2 regions of the Scytonema hofmannii PCC 7110 genome follow, and region 1 is predicted to be linked to the other one. Evidence: predicted binding sites of a transcription regulator. Region 1 holds the regulator's gene; the other holds the start of a gene.
The links. The regulator NtcA, encoded in region 1, controls nitrogen genes in cyanobacteria. The targets are predictions, from matches to a motif close to TNTGTANNNNNNNNTACANA.
Positions count from the first base shown of each region.

Region 2: WA1_RS43700 (DUF2605 domain-containing protein) is a predicted target of NtcA. The motif match lies at 2,203-2,222, and genes of this name have one in related genera.

Region 1 covers NZ_KQ976354.1:10,259,653-10,265,718, reverse strand. The annotation lists gene WA1_RS43405 (DUF6875 domain-containing protein) at 1-14, opposite strand, end outside; gene WA1_RS43395 (DUF3146 family protein) at 1,018-1,281, shown strand; gene WA1_RS43390 (pre-16S rRNA-processing nuclease YqgF) at 1,337-1,771, opposite strand; gene WA1_RS43385 (DUF3084 domain-containing protein) at 1,787-3,298, opposite strand; gene ntcA (global nitrogen regulator NtcA) at 3,452-4,120, opposite strand; gene fabI (enoyl-ACP reductase FabI) at 4,500-5,276, shown strand; gene WA1_RS57755 (hypothetical protein) at 5,342-5,578, shown strand; gene WA1_RS43365 (ABC transporter ATP-binding protein) at 5,575-6,066, shown strand, end outside.
Region 2 covers NZ_KQ976354.1:10,375,419-10,381,484, forward strand. The annotation lists gene thrS (threonine--tRNA ligase) at 1-1,348, opposite strand, end outside; gene WA1_RS43700 (DUF2605 domain-containing protein) at 2,322-2,660, shown strand; gene WA1_RS43705 (DUF2973 domain-containing protein) at 2,852-3,163, shown strand; gene WA1_RS43710 (amylo-alpha-1,6-glucosidase) at 3,263-5,542, opposite strand.

The DNA.
Region 1 (6,066 bases):
GTGTAGAGTTGCATTGTGACTCCATTCCTCAATTTGGTTAGCGTAGTGTTTTTGAGGCAAAATTTATTTCATGCAAAATGAAGCGAATTATAGCTAAGCATACGAAAGTCATGGTCATTTTACATAAGGGATGTCTCCCTTATCTCATAGCCAATGTATTAGAAAAAATACCGCAATAGTATCTCTTCAGCAAAAGGATTTTATGTCATTGTGAAAATTGTCTAAGTTGACTAGCACTTAAACCTGGGTTTTTTATTGTGAGCAATTAAGTTTCAGTTTGAGGCGTAGTGATTTATCTCAAACCAAAATTGCCTTAACTGAACTTTGTTTGAAATTTTGCTAAGTTTACAAGGTTATTATTATTCATAATTGGTTAAATTTGTCTTCAAATATTACTTAATATTGTAAAGTTTTTGTATGGAAAACTTTTTGTTGAAAACAAATTTAAATTACTTTGAATACAAATAAAAAATTAGTCATCCTATCCTCAGGACAGCTACTTATTTTTTCATTCAACTGTCTTGTTTGTCTAAGACCGAGCAGAATTTTTTTTTAAATAACTTATTTTAAAATCATTTTTGATTTATTATTTGTCATTTTACTGATTAACAATAATTATCTATTAAAGAGATAACACAGTCATATGAAAATGGTGTGTAGAGATGATGACAATCAGTTGACAAATGGATACTATATAAAAAAATCACAAATTATTTATAAAAAATTGTATAGCAGTTTTCATCTGTATGAAGTAAACCATGTTTGGGCGCATTGCCCTGCGCCCAAACGTACCTCGATAGGAGAAGGGGGTTCCCGCGTTGAATCAACTGCGGTGCTACTCATACAAGACGGGCAAGGATAACCCGTTCCACATTCCGGAGATAATTTATTTTTTGCAGTAGAAATTGTGAACGACGATCCTGACTAGTTAACTTTAATCGTGCTGACTTACTTATGCTGAGTTAATGTAAAGCTATAAGAAGTTAGTTTTACTGTAAAACTTGACAATTAAGCGTCGTGAGTGCCAAGCGTTTACCAGAAACCACTGCCCATGTCAGGATTATCCGTCAATCCTGGCAACAAGGCTATCTCGAAGGTGAAGTCAGAGCAGGCAATTTTGAGTGGCAGTTCCAATGGCATTTCCATCGCGGGGAACTTGCTGTCAAGCCTTCTCAGGGACGTGCTTTAATTAAAGAACCGTTGGGTCGCTTTTTAGAGCAACGAGACTACCAACTCGAACCGGGCGGAGACTATGCTTTCACGATTCGAGCAGAATTGTAAATGATGAATGATGAATGATGAATGATGAATTTGTGAACCTTCAATTCATCATCCATCATTTCGTCAGCCGATTTAAGTATCTTTCAATCAGCAGGATGGCAACAATGTCATCTATTGGTCTAGGGGGTTGTCTCATACCACGGGGTAGCAATCTTGTCAATCCTCTAGGAGGGTACATTAGCCAATAGCGATCGCGTGCTTCTAAAGTGGTGTATCTCTCATCTATTAAGATAATGTTTAATGAATCTGTTAATTCTTGATAAAGTTGTTGTTTCCAACGCTTAGCTGTTGTTTGGTCTCCCATAACCAATAAGGAAATGGGATACTTTTGTCGCAGCGATAAAATAGCAGCGATCGCACCATCGGAGGGGACAACTTCGTGATAGTAAATTTGCCTATCTACGCCCATAACAGCTAAACCACACTTATCTCGACCTGGATCGAAGCCCAAAATGACTGGTTGCGTTGGTGAAAATTCAGGAATAGTCATTGGTCATGTGTTGATTTAAGTACTAAAAACAACTTGCCCGTTCTGAATTGCTATCAGTTTTACTTTGAGTGGTCCTGCCGTGAACGTGTCCTCTGCTGCAACAGCTTTAATATCTAATGGCAAATTATACTGCCTCAATTGGGTAATAAAGCGGTAAAATGTACTATCTATTTGAATACTGTCTAATATTCCAGCATTACGGGCGCGAAATTGCGAAGCCGAAATTAATAATTCTAGTCGCTGCCTTAATTGATAGGCTGTCATTTTTTGGGGATCGGCTGTTGTGGCAGCTAATACCTCACCTCCTGTAAAGACTTTTTGATTAAGCGTGGCATCGGCAAAAAATTGAATACCATTTTCTCCTCTAACGTAGTTACCAGCGCTAAACACTCGTACTACATATTCTCGACCATCTTTAATTTGCTGGCTGAGTTGCTCAATTTGCTCTTTAGTAACAAATAATATCTGTGAATTTTCTGTGTTTGTACCGGGTTCAGTGAGTCTGAGGTTAGCAGTTCGATTGGCTTCTTGTAACAGTTGAACGATCGCCTGACGCGCAGCTGGTGGTTGTTCAATCCGAACAACTCCAGAGGCGAGAACTTGACCTCGAACTAAGGCAAGTTTTCCCAAACGCAGTTCGCGATAGGACTGGTAGAATTTTTCCAGCCTTGCAACTTCCTGTTCTAGTTCATTCTGTTGTGTTTCCAGGTCTTTGAGGCGAAACTCTCTTTGAGCAATGACTTTTTCTCGTTCCGCAATGGCTTGGTTGCGTTCTTGAATGAGCCGATCTAGGTCATTAATTTTTTTGTCTCGCTGTTGAATAACCTCCTGTCGGTTAGCCAGTTCGCGATCGCGCTTTTCAATAGCTTCTTGAGCTTGGGCGATCGCTCTTTTTGCCTCGGCAAACAATTTTTGCCGCCCTATCTTAAGTTTTTCTACTTCTGCCAACAGCTTTTTTTTCTCAACATCAACGTTTCGCAGTTCAGCTACGGTTTGTTTGTAGCGTGCAACGACTTGATCCAGTTGAGTTTCCGTATTTTGGAGTTGAGCTTGAATTTGAGCTTGTTGACTGAGAGTGCGGCTGAGTTGTTCTGTCGTGCGATTCAGTTGGTTTTGCGTTGCTTGTTGTTTGGCATTTGCCTCCTTTAATGACTCATTGGTTTTTTGCAAACGTTCTTCTTTCTCTTGTTGTTCTTTTCTAGCTTGCTCTAGTTCTTTCCGCGTGACATCCAGTTGTTGAGTTGTGGATTCAAGACTTTCGCGCTTGCGACGAAGGTCTTTTTGTATATCCTCTAACTCAAACACTCCTTTGCGCAACCCTTCGTCAGCAGCAAACAAAATTGCCAGAGTTGATGCCGAGACTAAAGTTCCTGTAAGAATAGTAACCAGTACTGCTGTATTTTTAGGACGCAGATTGAAAAGTGAGAGTCGCGCCTTGCCAACTCGGGTACCGATACGGTCTCCCACTGTGGCGATCGCGCCTCCCAAAATTAATATTGCCAATATTAGGATGTACCCGGTGGTCATCTTTAAGCTACCGACGAAATCCTTCCAGATACAGCCTACTACTTCCAGCCATCATCTGTGGAGAAATTAGAGGAGAGTGTTGAGTTTTTAAGAGAGCTTTAAGCATAGCTACAGAGTTGCTTCTAACGAATTGACTCAACACTCAGAACTCTTTTAGGTGAATTGCCGACTTAAAGTAACGGGCTTGTGGACAGTAATCTTTTTCTTATGAATGGAAATCATCTTTTTCTCGCGCAGGTCACCTAGTAGCCTGGTTACGGTAACGCGAGTCGAACCAATTGCTTCCGCTATTGCTTGATGAGATAGCTTCAAATCAATTGTGATTCCATCGGCACAAGGAACGCCAAAATCACGACAGAGAATTAATAAAAAACTCACCAATCGCGAACCCATATCTCGGTGAGCAAGGGTTTCAATCATCATCTCTGTTTGTAAAATTCGCGAAGACAGTCCGCGCAGCATTAACATCGACAATTCTGGGTTTTCCTTGAGTGCTTGCTCCACCTGTTCAATTGGAGCTGACAGTAGTTCAACAGGTGTAAAAGCAACTGCATGGTAAAACCTATCTGATTTGTTTCCTGTTAGCAAGGACAAAACGCCAAAAACACTATTTTCCCGAAGTAGTGCTACGGTTATTTCTTCTCCTGCCTCGTACACCCTGGAGAGTTTAACGGCTCCTTTCAATAAGAAATACACTCGTTCGGCAGGATCGCCAGGGAAAAAGATGGTTTTATTTCGTTCAAACGTCTCCACAACAGGAGGAAAAGCTCCTGTTGCCATCTGACGAAAAACGTTTGCTAGGGCCTTATCTTGTGTCATCATCTCCCTTCCCCTACCCAATGCCGGAAAAATTAAAACTAATTCCCTAAGAATACACCCGAAAAATCAAGAACACATTGTCAACCTTTTTGTTCTTTCCTATACTTATCCTCTGGTGCTCATAGTTAATTGTTCCTCATGATACATAATTTTTCCTGTTTAGATCTAGTACTTTTTAATAGTTAATTACAAAAGTTTTTGTAAAACAGTTTTTTAGAAAAAACCCGAAGATATATTGAGATTTCCCGAAGCTTTCAGTAACAATTTTCTGGTAGCTAACAGGTACCCGGATCATGATAATTACTAATACTGCTCAAAACTCCAGACAACTAGCGTCAGATTCTAGTATGCTCAAGCATGAAAGTTCACATTAAGAATTAATATGCTTGACCTGACAGGAAAAAAAGCTATTGTAACAGGAATTGCAAACAACCGATCCATTGCCTGGGGGATCGCCCAACAACTGCATAAAGCAGGAGCAAATCTGGGGATTACTTACTTACCAGATGAAAAAGGCAAAATGGAAAAGAAAGTTGCAGAACTGGTAGAACCCCTCAACCCCAGCTTGTTTCTTCCTTGTGATGTCCAAAATGACGAGCAGGTTAAGTCAACCTTTGAAGAAATCCAGCAAAAGTGGGGGAAGCTAGATATCCTCATCCATTGTCTAGCGTTTGCCAGTAAAGATGACCTGACTGGAGACTTCAGTAACACCTCTCGTTCTGGCTTTAATCTGGCAATGGAAGTGAGTACTTACTCTCTAGTACAGCTAGCAGGGATCGCTAAACCTTTGATGACTGAGGGAGGAAGTATTGTCACTCTCTCTTACCTGGGTGGTGTACGAGCAATTCCCAACTACAATGTCATGGGAGTTGCCAAAGCAGGGTTGGAAGCTTGCGTGCGCTACCTTGCGGCTGAAATGGGTTCTGCCAATATTCGGGTAAACGCCATATCCGCCGGTCCTATTCGTACCCTCGCCTCTAGTGCGGTAGGAGGTATTCTGGACATGATTCACCATGTAGAGAAAGTTGCGCCTTTAAAACGCACTGTTACTCAACTGGAAGTAGGCAATGCAGCCGCTTTTTTATGTAGCGACTTGTCTAGCGGAATTACCGGGCAAGTTCTGTACGTCGATGCAGGGTATGAAATCATGGGCATGTAAGGATAAAGAACAGTGACCAGTGACCAGTGACCAGTGACCAGTCAATTGGTTGGTTACCTTGATTGGTGTCAATTTACCTAATTGTGTATTTACCATTAGAGATTGGTCATTGGCAAATGGCTCTGACCCCTAACTTGGGGGATTGGGTATTGGGAATTGGGTATTGGGGAAATGATGAATATTCAATACCTCTTTCTGGTCACTGGTCACTGGTCACTGGTCACTGGTCAATGTTATTATTGAGAGTCAACTGGGTAACCTATAGATTAAACCGTATTGTTGTTGCCCGAAGCAAAAGATGAAGTCTGTTGCAGACGCCCCAAATTCTGAACTGAATACACGTGACAGTCCGCCAGTTGTTCTAACCTCTGAGTTGCGAAAGGTTTATCGCACTGGCTTTTTTATGAATCAAAAAGTCGTCTCCCTCAAAAATTGTTCTTTAAAAGTTTACAAGGGAGAAACTTTTGGGCTGTTAGGACCAAATGGTGCTGGTAAAACAACACTGTTGAAATTGTTACTGGGAATTATCCGTCCAACATCAGGACGGGGACTGCTTTTGGGCAAGCCAATTGGAGACCGTGGTGTTAAAGAACGCATCGGTTATTTACCAGAAAATCCTTATTTGTATGACTATCTCACGGGTTGGGAATTTTTACAGCTAGTCGCTGGGCTATTTCAAATTCCTAAAAAAGTTCAACGCCAACGCATTCCTCAATTACTTGAATTGGTGGGTTTGCCTCAATCTGATGCCCGCAAAAAACTCCTGCGACGTTATTCAAAAGGAATGTTA
Region 2 (6,066 bases), 120 kb from region 1:
GCCACTCTCGCTCTAAGGCATCACTAAAAATAAAGTCAAGCTTGGGACCGTAAAAGGCTGCTTCTCCAATTCCCAGGAAATGCTCCATTCCTAGCTGTTCGACAGCACGCTGAATAGCACCTTCTGCTTTTTCCCAAACATCATCCGAACCAATATACTTATCGCTAGCCGGATCGCGAAAACTCAGTCTAGCTTTAAACTTTTTCAGTTGCAGTTTGTTGAAGACCGACAAAATCAAGTCTACAACATTGAGGAACTCATTATCCAACTGTTCTGGCGTTACAAATAAGTGAGAATCATCAACAGTGAAACCCCTTACCCTTGTCAAACCACCCAATTCCCCAGATTGTTCGTAACGGTAAACAGTCCCAAACTCTGCCAACCGCATTGGGAGTTCTCTATAGGAACGCAAATCGCTTTTATAGATTTGGATGTGAAATGGGCAATTCATCGGCTTGAGGACGAAACCTTGCTCTTGTTTTTCGGCTTCTTCATCCTCCGCCATCAAAGGAAACATATCTTCTTTATATTTCTGCCAGTGTCCGGAGGTCTTAAATAAGTCAACTCTGGCAATGTGAGGAGTGACTACTGGTAAATATCCCCGTTTTAGCTGTTCCTGTTTGAGAAAGTCTTCTAAAAGACTCCTCAACAGTGTTCCCTTCGGTGTCCACAATGGTAACCCCGGTCCTACCAAGTCAGAAAAGATAAATAATCCCAGTTCTTTACCCAGTCTCCGGTGATCTCGTCGTAGTGCTTCTTCCTTGCGCCGTTTGTATTCGGCGAGTTGTTCTGGTGTTTCCCAAGCAGTTGCGTATATACGTTGTAACTGTGCTTTTGTTTCGTCTCCACGCCAATAAGCACCGGCAACGCTTTCCAATTCAATCGCTTTTGGGTTAAGCTCCTTTGTATTTTCCACATGAGGTCCGGCGCACAAATCCCACCATTCATTTCCTAAATGGTAAATTGTAATCGGTTCCTCTTTAATGTCCGCTAGAATTTCTAACTTATATGGTTCGTTAATTTCTTTAATCCGGCGTTCAGCTTCTTCGCGGTTCACTTCTTCTCGAATAACTGGTAGCTTTTTATTAATTAACTTTACCATTTCCTTGTAAATGGCTTTCAAATCCTGTTCTGAGAAGGGTTCAGGATTGTCAAAGTCATAGTAAAAGCCGTTCTCAATCCAAGGACCGATTGTAACTTGCGCCTTGGGAAACAGCTTTTGTACAGCCATCGCCATAACATGAGAGGCAGTGTGGCGAATTTTTTTTAGAGTCTCTGACTCGCTAGTACGCGGCAAATATACTATCTTTTCAGATTGTTCTAGTTGATTAGATGATTCTGGCGGCATCGGCTATAAAATAATTGGCGAAACGATTGAACTGTTAAGTTATGAGTTAAATTTATAACAAATATAATTAACTATAATACACTTTTATTTTCATCTTGTCAGCTTTTATTTGTTGTGGTTGTAAACCTTAGTATTTCAATATAACCATGTTTGAGTCTCTTCATTCATTGTTTAACAACTATTAAGTCATTCATAAAATCTAACCGTATATAGTTGCTTTTCGCTCATGACTCTGATACCAGGGAGTGGGGAGTAGGGAGTGGGGAGTAGGGGTAAGAAATTTTCATTCCCTCGTTGTGGACAATTGCCCATGGGTGTCTATCTTGATTTGTCAGATCTAATCTGAATATAACTAGTTGAATAGTTGTGGGTTTATTTTTACAAACCCACCGGCTCAATTTATTTCTAATCAAAGAATTGGCACTATATTTTAACTAATGGCTCTCACTAATTTGACATTTTTCTAAAATTTTACTATTAACAGGAGTTCAACACTAAACTATCCTCTCGGTTCTGGTGAGTTTTACTCGATTGTACATAAGTTTAACTTAACTTATTGTTAACTCATAATTATAAGATGATTTATCGCTATATTAGGGGGTTGGGGACTGGCGACTGGGGATAAATGGCTGCCAGAACTCCGACTTCTCCTGCGAAGTCGGAGTTCTGAGTGTTTTCTGAGAATTAGGAAAATATTTAAAAACTTTTAAAACTTTTAGAAGACAAATACTGTGCAGTAATTAATACAAGTGTTGTGATAATTATCAGCAATTTTGCTAGAGTATTTATGGTTTTTTTAAAAATCCCTCTGCGGAATCTGTACAATTGCCTTGAAGATTTTATATAATAAGTGAAATGTAGCTAATGTTACAAATGCTTAAAAATCTCTGACTTGTGAAAGAGATTGAAAAAATGTTAAGAATCGTAAATAGAGTTAATATTAGTATGAAAGTTAAGAATATGCTTTTCATTTATGCAAGACTCTAATTTATCTGAATCAGAGTTGCTCAAAACGGTTTTGCAACCACTATTAGAAGATTTTCAGTATTGGTTTGCGCGATCGCGTAACTTTTTGGAAACAGAGCAGCTTTCATTTATGAGTCCAAACGAACAATCAGACTTACTCATGAGAGTCAAGCAAGCACAAGCGGAAGTAAACACAGCTAAGATGCTATTTACAGCAACTGACAGCAAAGTAGGAATTGATATGGCAACGTTAGTACCTTGGCATCAATTGGTATCGCAATGCTGGAATGTAGCGATGCGCTTCCGTCAAATGCGAGATAATGAACAGCAGAGAGACAGCATATAAGTCAAGATTCATTAACATTTTTTCCAAAAACAATGTGTATATTATGCTACCTTTCCTTTTTCTGAGTTAAAATTTCTCATTTTTATGAATATAAGCGCACCTGGAGTGCGTTAAGCATTTGGCATCTTTGGGATTCACTGACTGCATTTAAAAACTCATCATTAGAATTTGCTACTTCTGGAGGAAAAACAATGTTACATCTACTTTACATTTTTGCTTTTACCCTACTAGCTTTCATAGCAGTTGCAAACTTAATTCGCAATTTGATTTTATTTAGTTTTGACAGAGAGCGAGTTTACCCGCCAAAATCCGTATCTTTAGGAGATCGGAGCACTCATAAATCATTTACACCACATCCAGAGCTACTTGATGCGTCCGGTAACTTAATCAGAGAACCATTGTTAGTCATGCGATCGATCAACGTTGAAGACGCCCGCCAAAAACTTGATGCACTTTACGAAGCTTCTCCAGGACAGAAAATCGAGAACCAAAAGGAAGAATAAATTTTAGATTTTGGATTAAATGAATTTTAGATTTTGGATTTTGGATTTTGGATTTGAAATTCTCAATCCAAAATCTAAAATCTAAAATCCAAAATTTTATCAGGCTTCAATCACAACTCGGAGGTTACCGCGTTTCTTGGCAACGCGACAAGCTGTTGTGCTTCCGGAACGCTCAAATTCTAAGTCTAGAATTGTACCACCAACGCGCAAATTGTGTAGGGACAGACGAGCGATCGACTCCGGTAAGGCGGGGTCGATAATTCGCAAGCAATTGTTGGGAGCATCCGGCACTAAGTTAACTATCATTTGCAGCAGTTGAAAAATGCTGCCAGTAGCCCAAGCCTGAGGCGTACAAGCAACAGGATACTGCACGGGGGCATTATCGACCTTGCGCTCGTAGCCGCAGAACAACTCTGGAGGACGACTGTAAGGCTGCTGGTTAGTCATGTCGAATAAACCCTCAAAAAGTTCCAAGGCTTGATCGATTAAACCGAGGGAACGCAAACCCATAGCAATGAGGGAGTTATCGTGAGGCCAAACAGAACCAATGTGATACCCCATTGGATTGTAAGCAGGTGATAAACTACTTAAGGTACGAATACCCCAACCATTAAACATATCCGGTCCGCGCAATCGTTCGGCAACACTGTAAGCTTTTTCTGGAGTAAATATTCCTAAATGCAAGCAGTGACCTGGATTCGAGGTAATACTGTCTACGTGCTTGCCATCGCCATCTAAAGCCAAGGCACAAAAATCTTGGTCTTCCATCCAAAAGTCTCTGTTGAAGCGAAGCTTAAGATTTCTGGCTTCTTCCGTCCATCGATCTGACAAATCAATGCGCTTCTTCATCCTAGCAATTTCTGCTAGGCGTAGTTTGGCAGCATAAACATAAGCTTGAACTTCACAGAGGGAAATCGGTCCGTTAGCTAACTCTCCCTTGCGGTTAACAATACAATCTCCAGAATCTTTCCACCCTTGGTTAGCAAGTCCCTTTTTAGATTTGCGATAGTAGCTGAGGTAACCCGTATTTTTCATACTGCGGTCAATCCATTCCATTGCAAAGAGTGCATGAGACCAAAGTTGCTCTAAAGTCTCTCCATCATGAGTCCATGCATAATATTCAGCATATAGCATCAGCCATAAGGGAGTGGCATCCACCGTACCGTAGTAAGGTGTGTGAGGAATTTCTTGGCAACGTGCCAATTCTCCAAACCGCAGCTCGTGTAACATCTTACCCGGTTCTTCGTCTCGGCGATCGTTTTCTACTTTTCCTTGGTAATTTGCCAGTATGTATAGAGTTTCCTTCGCAATCTGAGGATTCAACATTAAGGTTTGAGAAGCCGCAATGATGGAGTCTCTGCCAAACAGTGCGGAGAACCACGGGACACCTGCGGAAACAGTCTTGTATTTCCCAAAAGATTGGCGCAATAAATACATATCCTGTTCGGCACGCTCAATAATTTGATTAAAATAGCTTTTATCCGAACGAATTTGTGTAATTTGATGCACCCAGTTTTGCTCTTCCATCAACTCAGAAGCTTTTGCTTGTCCCAAGGTGATAGCAGCACTGACTGTAGAACTCGATTGGTTGTTGGTGAGTAAATTCACTCGATAGCCCAACTTTTGGGTTTCGTGGGAAGCCAATTCCAATCGCCAAATAGCAGTATATCCTTTGAAATAGTCTGGTTGCCGATACTGGAATTGAATGCGGGATTCCATCACCAAACCGTCAAGACCTTGATAGGCAAGTGAGAGTGATTGTTCCTTATGGGTGGGGTTTTGAGCTTGTGCAAGAATGCCTTCAAGAGAAGATGTTTCCTCGTGTGCTTCCTCTATATGCCGCAAAAGTTTACCCCGATTGTCTCGGCTATAGCCACGAACTTCAAATAAATCGGCAAAATCTGCTTCAAAGCTGATACTTAGTTCAAAAGAAATGGAAGTTGTGCTATAATTTGCTATCTCCAATTCTTCAAACAAAGCGCCATTCAGTACAAATTCCCGACGAATACCTAATGTATCTGGCCTCAGGCGTTCGTCTATTCTGGGATTAGTACATAATACTGACAGTGAAAATCCTTTGTCGGCTGTACTGCTGAGGAGTACGGGGGAATGCCCTTCAATTTGCAATTCCAAACGGCTGAGGAATCGGGTATCACTGCAGAACAGCCCCAAACTGGGACCGTCATTTAGCCCGCAGCCAGAGACATTTCCTAGAGTGTCTGTTATGAAAAATAAATCATCATCTTTAACCGTCAACGTTGGTTGCGGTTTTTCACTGATGACGCAGGGCCACTCTGAAATAGGTACTTGGTCAGCAGGAACAAAGGTTTTTCCGTCCAGAATAATTTTCTCCGGGGTCATGAGGGTATCCGGTGTCATCAGCAATATCCGTGTGTACAGGTCTACTTTTTTTTCGCGTTCGCTCTTAGCGCAAGCTGAAAGAGTGCTTATCGCTCTTAGCGCAAGCTGAAAGAGTGCTTATCGCCTTTGGCGCAAGCCGATCATAGTGCTTATCGCATCAGCGTCAACAGGAAAAAAGACGTCAATCCGAACTGATTTGAGCCACTGAGCAAAGATAATAATCGCATACACCCGGTTACAGGGTATGGATCTAACTCACAACATCAAATCTTTATAAATATTTATTTCTTACAAAACTAGGGAACAGGGGAGTCCCTGTTCTTTGTTCGCTTTTAAAAAAATGCGCGTTGTGGGAGTAGCGCCCACTTTAAAAAAAGATGTTTTTCTCTCAAGAGCGAATCCCTAAGAAAAATACCTTTTTTTAAACCAGCACTTTTAAGTGTTTATTTCCCTGTTCTCGTTTCTCTGTTCCCTGTTCCCTCTGAAAATGTGAATATACCTCAGAATAGACTCAAACATAACCTCAAACAATAAGATTTGAA